DNA from 2 places in the Streptomyces sp. NPDC058157 genome. Region 1 is predicted to be linked to the other one. Evidence: riboswitches for the same ligand, from Rfam matches in the RefSeq annotation. Region 1 holds a riboswitch; the other holds the start of a gene.
The links. Region 1 has a riboswitch for S-adenosylmethionine ahead of thrC (threonine synthase). Riboswitches for the same ligand answer to the same signal wherever they lie in the genome.
Positions count from the first base shown of each region.

Region 2: it holds a riboswitch for S-adenosylmethionine, as region 1 does, so the genes downstream of both, ACFVXK_RS07610 (aminotransferase class V-fold PLP-dependent enzyme) here and thrC (threonine synthase) in region 1, are expected to answer to the same signal.

Region 1 is NZ_JBHVUQ010000019.1:1,922-5,634, forward strand. Features, by position in the region: gene ACFVXK_RS07215 (glucosyl-3-phosphoglycerate synthase) at 1-791, opposite strand, end outside; SAM riboswitch class I at 995-1,147, shown strand; gene thrC (threonine synthase) at 1,165-2,469, shown strand; gene ACFVXK_RS07225 (MoaD/ThiS family protein) at 2,506-2,784, shown strand; gene ACFVXK_RS07230 (cold-shock protein) at 3,167-3,373, shown strand.
Region 2 is NZ_JBHVUQ010000020.1:14,926-18,638, reverse strand. Features, by position in the region: gene ACFVXK_RS07620 (cytochrome bc complex cytochrome b subunit) at 1-206, shown strand, start outside; gene trpD (anthranilate phosphoribosyltransferase) at 386-1,450, shown strand; SAM riboswitch class IV at 1,538-1,654, shown strand; gene ACFVXK_RS07610 (aminotransferase class V-fold PLP-dependent enzyme) at 1,886-3,280, shown strand; gene ACFVXK_RS07605 (Lrp/AsnC ligand binding domain-containing protein) at 3,327-3,608, opposite strand; gene ACFVXK_RS07600 (rhomboid family intramembrane serine protease) at 3,605-3,713, opposite strand, start outside.

The DNA.
Region 1 (3,713 bases):
GTGCGGTAGATAGCCGCGGCCATCCGGCCCAGTGCCTGCCCGCTCTGGTGCTTGTGCAGCCGGACCCCGACGTCGACCTGGGCCATCGAGTCCAGTCCGACGGTGTGCAGCGCGTCGACGAGCAGGCCCAGCTCGACCCCGTAGCCGACGGGGAAGGGGAGACGTTCCAGCAGGGAGCGGCGTACGGCGTACTCGCCGCCCAGGGGCTGGACGAAGCCGGCCAGCTGCGGCCAGTGGAGGTTGAGGAGCGGGCGGGCCACCAGCTCCGTGACCCGTCCGCCCTGGCCGGGGGCGTCCCCCAGCGGGCGGTCGTACATGGCTTTGACGAACTGCACCTGCGGGTCGGTGAGCAGCGGGCCGACGATGCCGGAGACGAAAGCGGACGAGAAGTCGCGCAGGTCGGCGTCGACGAAGCAGACGATCTCCCCGGTGGTGGCCAGCAGCGAGCGCCACAGCACCTCGCCCTTGCCGCGCACGGCGGGCAGCCGGGGCAGGATCTCGTCGCGGTGCACCACCCGGGCGCCGGCCTTGGCGGCGACCTCGGCGGTCCGGTCGGTGGACCCGGAGTCGACGACGACCAGCTCGTCCACCAGCGGCACCGGCAGGCCCTCGATCAGGTCGCGCCGGATCACCTCCACGATCTCCCCGACCGTGGCCTCCTCGTCGAGGGCCGGCAGCACCACGCTCACGGTGGTCCCGGCCGCCCGTTTGCGCTCGAGGAGCTGGTCGAGCGGTCGGTCGGCGGCGGACCAGGAGCGGTCGGCCAGCCAGCGCTCCACCTCATCCAGCACTCTCAGCACTCCCTGGCTACTCTGCGGCGGCATCAGACCCGGCGGTTTTCGGCCGAATCGTGATCCATCTCGCGGTTCGGACGGCTGTCTCAACCCACCGCCCCTTCGGTTACAGTCTTGAACAACGCGAAGGTCCACCGCATGCCGGGGGCCCCGCGACAAACGCACCGGCGCGCCTTCGAGCGCGTGTGCCGGTGCCATACCGCTCATCCAGAGGGGCAGAGGGACACGGCCCGTTGAAGCCCCGGCAACCCTCCAGTCGGTTCTCGCGATGCGATACGCATCCCGCGGGGTCCCCGGCTAGGGAAGGTGCCAATTCCGTCTCATGGCGAAGTGCGCCATGGGGAAGATGAGGAGAAAGGGCCTCGCCATCATGGCTGCACAGTCTGTCGCCACCTCTGCCGCTCCGGGATCCGAGACCGCCGGGTCCGTCGACCTCGGCCCCGCCACCGGTCTTTCCTGTCGTGAGTGCGGCACCCGTTTCGAGCTCGGCCCCATCTTCGCCTGCGTCGAGTGTTTCGGTCCGCTGGAGGTGGCCTACGAGCTGCCCACCGGTGACCCGGAGGCCCTGCGCGCGGCGATCGAGGCCGGCCCGAACAACATCTGGCGGTACGCGCCGCTGCTGCCCGTCCCCGCGGACGTGGCCTCCAAGCCGAGCCTGAACCCGGGCTTCACCAAGCTCGTGGACGCGCAGAACCTGGCCAAGGAGCTGGGCGTCACCGGCAAGCTCTACGTCAAGGACGACTCCGGAAACCCGACGCACTCCTTCAAGGACCGCGTCGTGGCCATCGCCGTCGAGGCCGCCCGAGCCTTCGGCTTCACCACCCTCTCCTGCTCCTCCACCGGCAACCTGGCCGGCGCCGTCGGCGCCGCGGCCGCCCGCGCCGGCTTCCGCTCCTGCGTGTTCATCCCGCACGACCTGGAGCAGGGCAAGGTCGTCATGGCCGGTGTCTACGGTGGCGACCTGGTCGGCATCGAGGGCAACTACGACGACGTGAACCGCTTCTGCTCCGAGCTCATCGGCGACCCGCTGGGCGAGGGTTGGGGCTTCGTCAACGTCAACCTGCGCCCGTACTACGGCGAGGGTTCCAAGACCCTGGCCTACGAGATCTGCGAGCAGCTCGGCTGGCAGCTGCCCGACCAGCTCGTCATCCCGATCGCGTCCGGCTCGCAGCTCACCAAGATCGACAAGGGTCTGCAGGAGCTGATCAAGCTCGGTCTGGTCGAGGACAAGCCCTACAAGATCTTCGGCGCTCAGGCCGAGGGCTGCTCCCCGGTGTCCACGGCCTTCAAGGCCGGCCACGACGTGGTGCGCCCGCAGAAGCCGAACACGATCGCCAAGTCCCTCGCCATCGGCAACCCGGCGGACGGCCCGTACGTGCTCGACATCGCGCGCCGCACCGGCGGCTTCGTCGAGGACGTGAACGACGAGCAGGTCGTCGAGGCCATCAAGATCCTGGCGCAGACCGAGGGCATCTTCGCCGAGACCGCGGGCGGCGTGACCGTCGGCGTGACGAAGAAGCTCATCGAGAACGGGCAGCTGGACCCCTCGCTGACCACCGTGGTCCTGAACACCGGTGACGGCCTCAAGACCCTGGAGGCGGTGGCCGCGGACAGCGGCCAGACCGCCACCATCCGCCCGAGCCTGGACGCGTTCCGCGCCGCCGGCCTGGCCTGACCCTTCCCTCGCACTCCACGGAAAGGCGGTAGCGCCATGAGCGTCAACGTCCGCATCCCCACCATCCTGCGCACCTACACCGGCGGCGCCGCCGAGGTCCCGGCCGAGGGCGCGACCCTGGCCGAGGTCATCGCCTCCCTGGAGGCGAGCCACCCGGGCATCGCCGCGCGCGTCCTGGACGACCAGGGCAAGCTGCGCCGCTTCGTGAACGTCTACGTGAACGACGACGACGTGCGCTTCGAGGGCGGCCTGCAGACGGCGACGCCGGACGGCGCGGGCGTCTCGATCATCCCCGCCGTCGCGGGCGGCTGCTGACCCGACCGAATCAGAATTGCCCCCTCCGCTAAAAGCGGAGGGGGCAATTCTGCTTGATTGGGCGCGGTAGAGTTGGGGAAGTCCCCTCCGCTGTTCTTGCCCGCCGCATATGAACGGGCTGCGTGAGGGTTGACATTGAGTCAACATGCGTGCGCCTTTTGGGGCATTGGTGCGGTTCGTCTGGCCCGACTTGCCCAGGAATACGCCAACTTTTCAGCCCATTTCCACGTTTGTTCGTGTCCAGATTTCTCGTCGGAATGACCTGTTGCAGACAGCAGCGGTGCAGATACATTCAGCCCCGGTCGAGGCGTTCCGGCGCAAGTTCTGACCCGGGTCCGCGAAGTGCGGACCTGCGCAAGGGCCAGTAATAGGGGAGTTAGGCATGGCTCAGGGCACCGTCAAGTGGTTCAACGCGGAGAAGGGCTACGGCTTCATCGCGGTCGACGGTGGTGCGGATGTGTTCGTCCACTACAGCGCCATCCAGATGGACGGGTACCGCACCCTTGAAGAGGGTCAGCGGGTCGAGTTCGAGATCTCGCAGGGCCAGAAGGGTCCGCAGGCTGACATGGTCAAGCTCGCGGCCGGCTGAGTCGAAGCGCGATCGGCCACCGACGCACGCACCAACACGTGAGGGGCCCCATCCCGGTCGGGATGCGGGCCCCTCACGTATGTGCCGACCCGGCGGTGGCCCGGCGCCGGCCCGGCATGTCTCGAAGCCGCTTGCACTCGTGGGGGCCGAGTGCTAATCATTGGCGTTAGCACTCTCCGGGTGAGAGTGCTACAAGACGAGGACCGGGCCGGTGAGGCCCGCAGGGTCCGGCGGGAAGGAACCGCCGGGCCGGCAGGCCGTCCGTCGCGGGCGCGGGCGCGGTCCGGAGCAATCCACCCTCCCCTGGTGCCTGGCGGCGCGGGGGGAACCCCAGTCCTGG
Region 2 (3,713 bases), on a different contig from region 1:
AGCTGCACACCCTCACGGCGCACGAGCAGTACAAGCCGCTCGAGCTCGGCCCGACGGTCGACGAGAACGGTGTCGAGCGCAAGGTGACGCGCGGCGAGAAGCTGCGCGCCAAGCTCAGCAAGGGCTTCTACGCGGAGGGCAACCAGATCCCCAAGCCCACCACGGAGGAGTACAAGGAGATCCAGTCCGGCCACGGCCACCACTGATCTCCTGTAGGACCGCTTGAGGGACCGGTTCCGGCCGGTCCTGGTGTCGCCACGGCATGAGCCCCCGTCCAGTGTCTGGACGGGGGCTCATTGCCGTCTCCCGGGCTGGATAGGCTGAGATCCTTCCCACGGACGTGGGCCCCGACTTCGCAGGACCCGACGAGCAGCAGGAGCTGACCATGAACGTTGCGACCCCGGCAGGCGGCGACAGCGTGGCGGCACACAGCTGGCCGGGCATCCTGGAGGCCCTGCTCGGCGGCCGGGACCTGGTCGCCGACGACACCGCCTGGGCCATGGAGCGGATCATGCTCGGCGAGGCCACCGACGCGCAGATCGCGGGCTTCGCGGTGGCCCTGCGGGCCAAGGGCGAGACCGTGCAGGAGTACACGGGCCTGGTCCGCACGATGTACGCGCACGCCAACCTGATCGAGGTGCCCGGGCGGACCGTGGACATCGTCGGCACCGGCGGCGACGGCGCCAAGACCGTCAACATCTCCACCATGTCCGCCATCGTCGCCGCCGGCGCGGGCGCCAAGGTCGTCAAGCACGGCAACCGGGCCGCCTCCTCCGCCAGCGGCTCCTCCGACGTCCTGGAGAAGCTCGGCGTCAACCTGGGCCTGACCCCCCAGCGGGTGGCCGAGGTCGCCGAGGAGGCCGGCATCACCTTCTGCGCCGCGGTCGTCTTCCACCCCGCCCTGCGGTACGCGGCCTCGGCCCGCCGCGACCTCGGGATCCGCACCGCCTTCAACGGCCTCGGCCCGCTCACCAACCCCGCCAAGGTGACCGCCCAGGCGGTCGGCGTCGCGGACGGCCGGCTGGCCCCGATCATGGCCGGGGTGCTCGCCGAGCGGGGCACCTCCGCCCTCGTCTTCCGCGGCGACGACGGCCTGGACGAGCTGACCACCACCGGCACCTCCCGCGTGTGGTGGGTGCGGGACGGCGGGATCACCGAGCACGCCTTCGACCCGCGCGACGTGGGCATCGCGACCATCGACATCTCCGCCCTGCGCGGCGGCGACCCCTCCTACAACGCCGACGTGGCCCGCCGCCTGCTGGCCGGGGAGACCGGCCCGGTGCGCGACGCCGTCCTGCTGAACGCGGCCTCCGCCCTGGTCGCCCTGGACCCCGGCACGGGCTCGCTGGAGGAGGAGTTGTCCGCGGGCATGGCCCGCGCGGCCGAGTCCATCGACTCGGGCGCCGCCCGGGCCGCGCTGGAGCGCTGGGTGGCGGCCAGCAACGCCTGACCCGTACGACGGCTGCGCCGGAACCCCGGTCCACGATGTGGACCGGGGTCTTGCGTTCGGCGGACCGTGTGGCAGGATGCTCTCCAAGGTCACGAGTGACAGCGTTTAGGCCCCGGCTTGCTGTCCGGCAACCCTCCTTCCGTGGCGGGGTGCCCCGGGTGATGACCAGGCCGTAGGCAGCGAGGTCTACGGCAAGCGCGGATCCCTCGACACCAGGGGTCCTGGTCTCTCGAGGAGCGTTTTCCGTGAGCAAGCGAATGCGATAGGGCGACTCCGCCCCTACTTCACCCCTCGGAACAGGGTCCCTTCCGCGTACCCGCACCGCGTCCGAGGCACTTCCCGTACCCCCGACGGCCGTCGCCGCAGCGCGCACCGCCGTACCCGCGTACGGGCACCACCGAAGCCATTCAGCACCGCCTGCCGGGAGATACCGCCATGTCCGCATCCCTGAACGCCGCCGCCACCGACGCCGCCTGCGCCGCCGCCCCCGTCGATCCGGCCTGTGCCGAGCCGCTGGCCGTCCTCGGCCGGGACGTCACCGTTCCGCTCGTCACCGGCGGCGAGGTCAGCTACGCGGCCCTGGACTACGCGGCCAGCGCCCCCGCGCTCCAGCGGGTCTGGGACGACGTGGCCGCGTACGCCCCGTATTACGGCAGCGTCCACCGCGGCGCCGGCTACCTCTCGCAGCTCTCCACCGACCTCTTCGAGCAGAGCCGGGCCACCGTCGCCGAGTTCCTCGACTGCCGGGCGGGCGACCAGGTCGTCTTCACCCGCTCCACCACCGACTCCCTCAACCTGCTCGCCGCCGTGCTCCCGGCCGACTGCCAGGTCTTCGTCTTCGAGACCGAGCACCACGCCTCGCTGCTGCCCTGGCGCGACGCGCAGGTCACCTACCTCAACGCCCCGCGCACCCCGGCCCAGGCCGTCGCCACCCTGGAGCGGGCGCTCGCCGACCGCGACCCCTACGGCCCCGCCCTGGTGTGCGTGACCGGCGCGTCCAACGTCACCGGTGAGCTGTGGCCGGTCAAGGAACTGGCCGCCGCCGCGCACGCCCACGGCGCGCGGATCGTGCTGGACGCCGCCCAGCTGGCGCCGCACCACCCCGTCTCGGTCCGTGACCTGGACGTGGACTGGGTGGCCTTCTCCGGGCACAAGCTGTACGCCCCCTTCGGCTCGGGCGTGCTGGCCGGCCGGGCGGACTGGCTCCAGGAGGCCGAGCCGTACCTCGCCGGGGGCGGCGCCTCCCGCAAGGTGGCCCGCCGCGAGGACGGCGGCGTGGACGTCGAGTGGCACACCACCGCCGCCCGACACGAGGCCGGCTCCCCGAACGTCATCGGCGTCTACTCCATCGCCTCCGCCTGCCGGGCGCTGAACGAGGCCGGCTTCGACGGCCTCGTCGCCCGCGAGCGGCACCTCATCGCGAAGGTCCGCGAGGGCCTGGCGGAGGTCCCGGCGGTCCGGATCCTCTCCCTCTTCGGGGACGACGCCCCGCGCGTCGGCGTCATCTCGTTCGTGGTCGACGGCTGGAACAGCTCGCACTTCGCGGCGGCGCTGTCGGCCGAGTACGGGATCGGGGTGCGCGACGGCCTGTTCTGCGCCCACCCGCTGGTCCGCACCCTGCTCGGCAGCGAGCCGCAGGCCCAGGGCGAGTGCGGGGCGCCGGAGGCGGCGCCGGGGGAGAGGTCGCTGAACGCGATCCGCGTCAGCTTCGGCGCGGGCACCCCGGACGAGCACGTCGACCGCTTCGTCCGCGCCGTCAAGGAACTCGTCACGGACGGCGCGAAGTGGCAGTACCGCACGGAGGACGGCCGCTGCGTGCCCGCCGTGTAGGCGGGACGCGGTCGCCGGCGGGGCTGGACGGGCAGCCCTGCCGGAGCTATGCGTCGAGGCCGATGGCGAAGGCGGCTTCCAGGTCGTGCTGGGAGTACGTGCGGAACGCGACGTGGGTGTCGGTGGCCTCGACGCCCGGGATCTTGCTGATCTTGCCGGGGATGATGTCCGCCAGGTTCTCGTGGCGGGCCACGCGGACCAGCGCGATCAGGTCGTACGTACCGGTGACGGAGTAGACCTCGCTGACACTGTCCAGCTGCGCGATGGACTCGGCGATCTCGGGGATCCGGTCCACGCTGGTCTTGATGAGCACGATCGCGGTGATCACGGTGGGCTGTCTCCCTCGCCGGCAGTGACTGTTCGCCTCACTCTAGTCGTACGGCGATATCGCGCCCACGCGTAGCAGAACCCCACCGAGAACCCCACGACATGG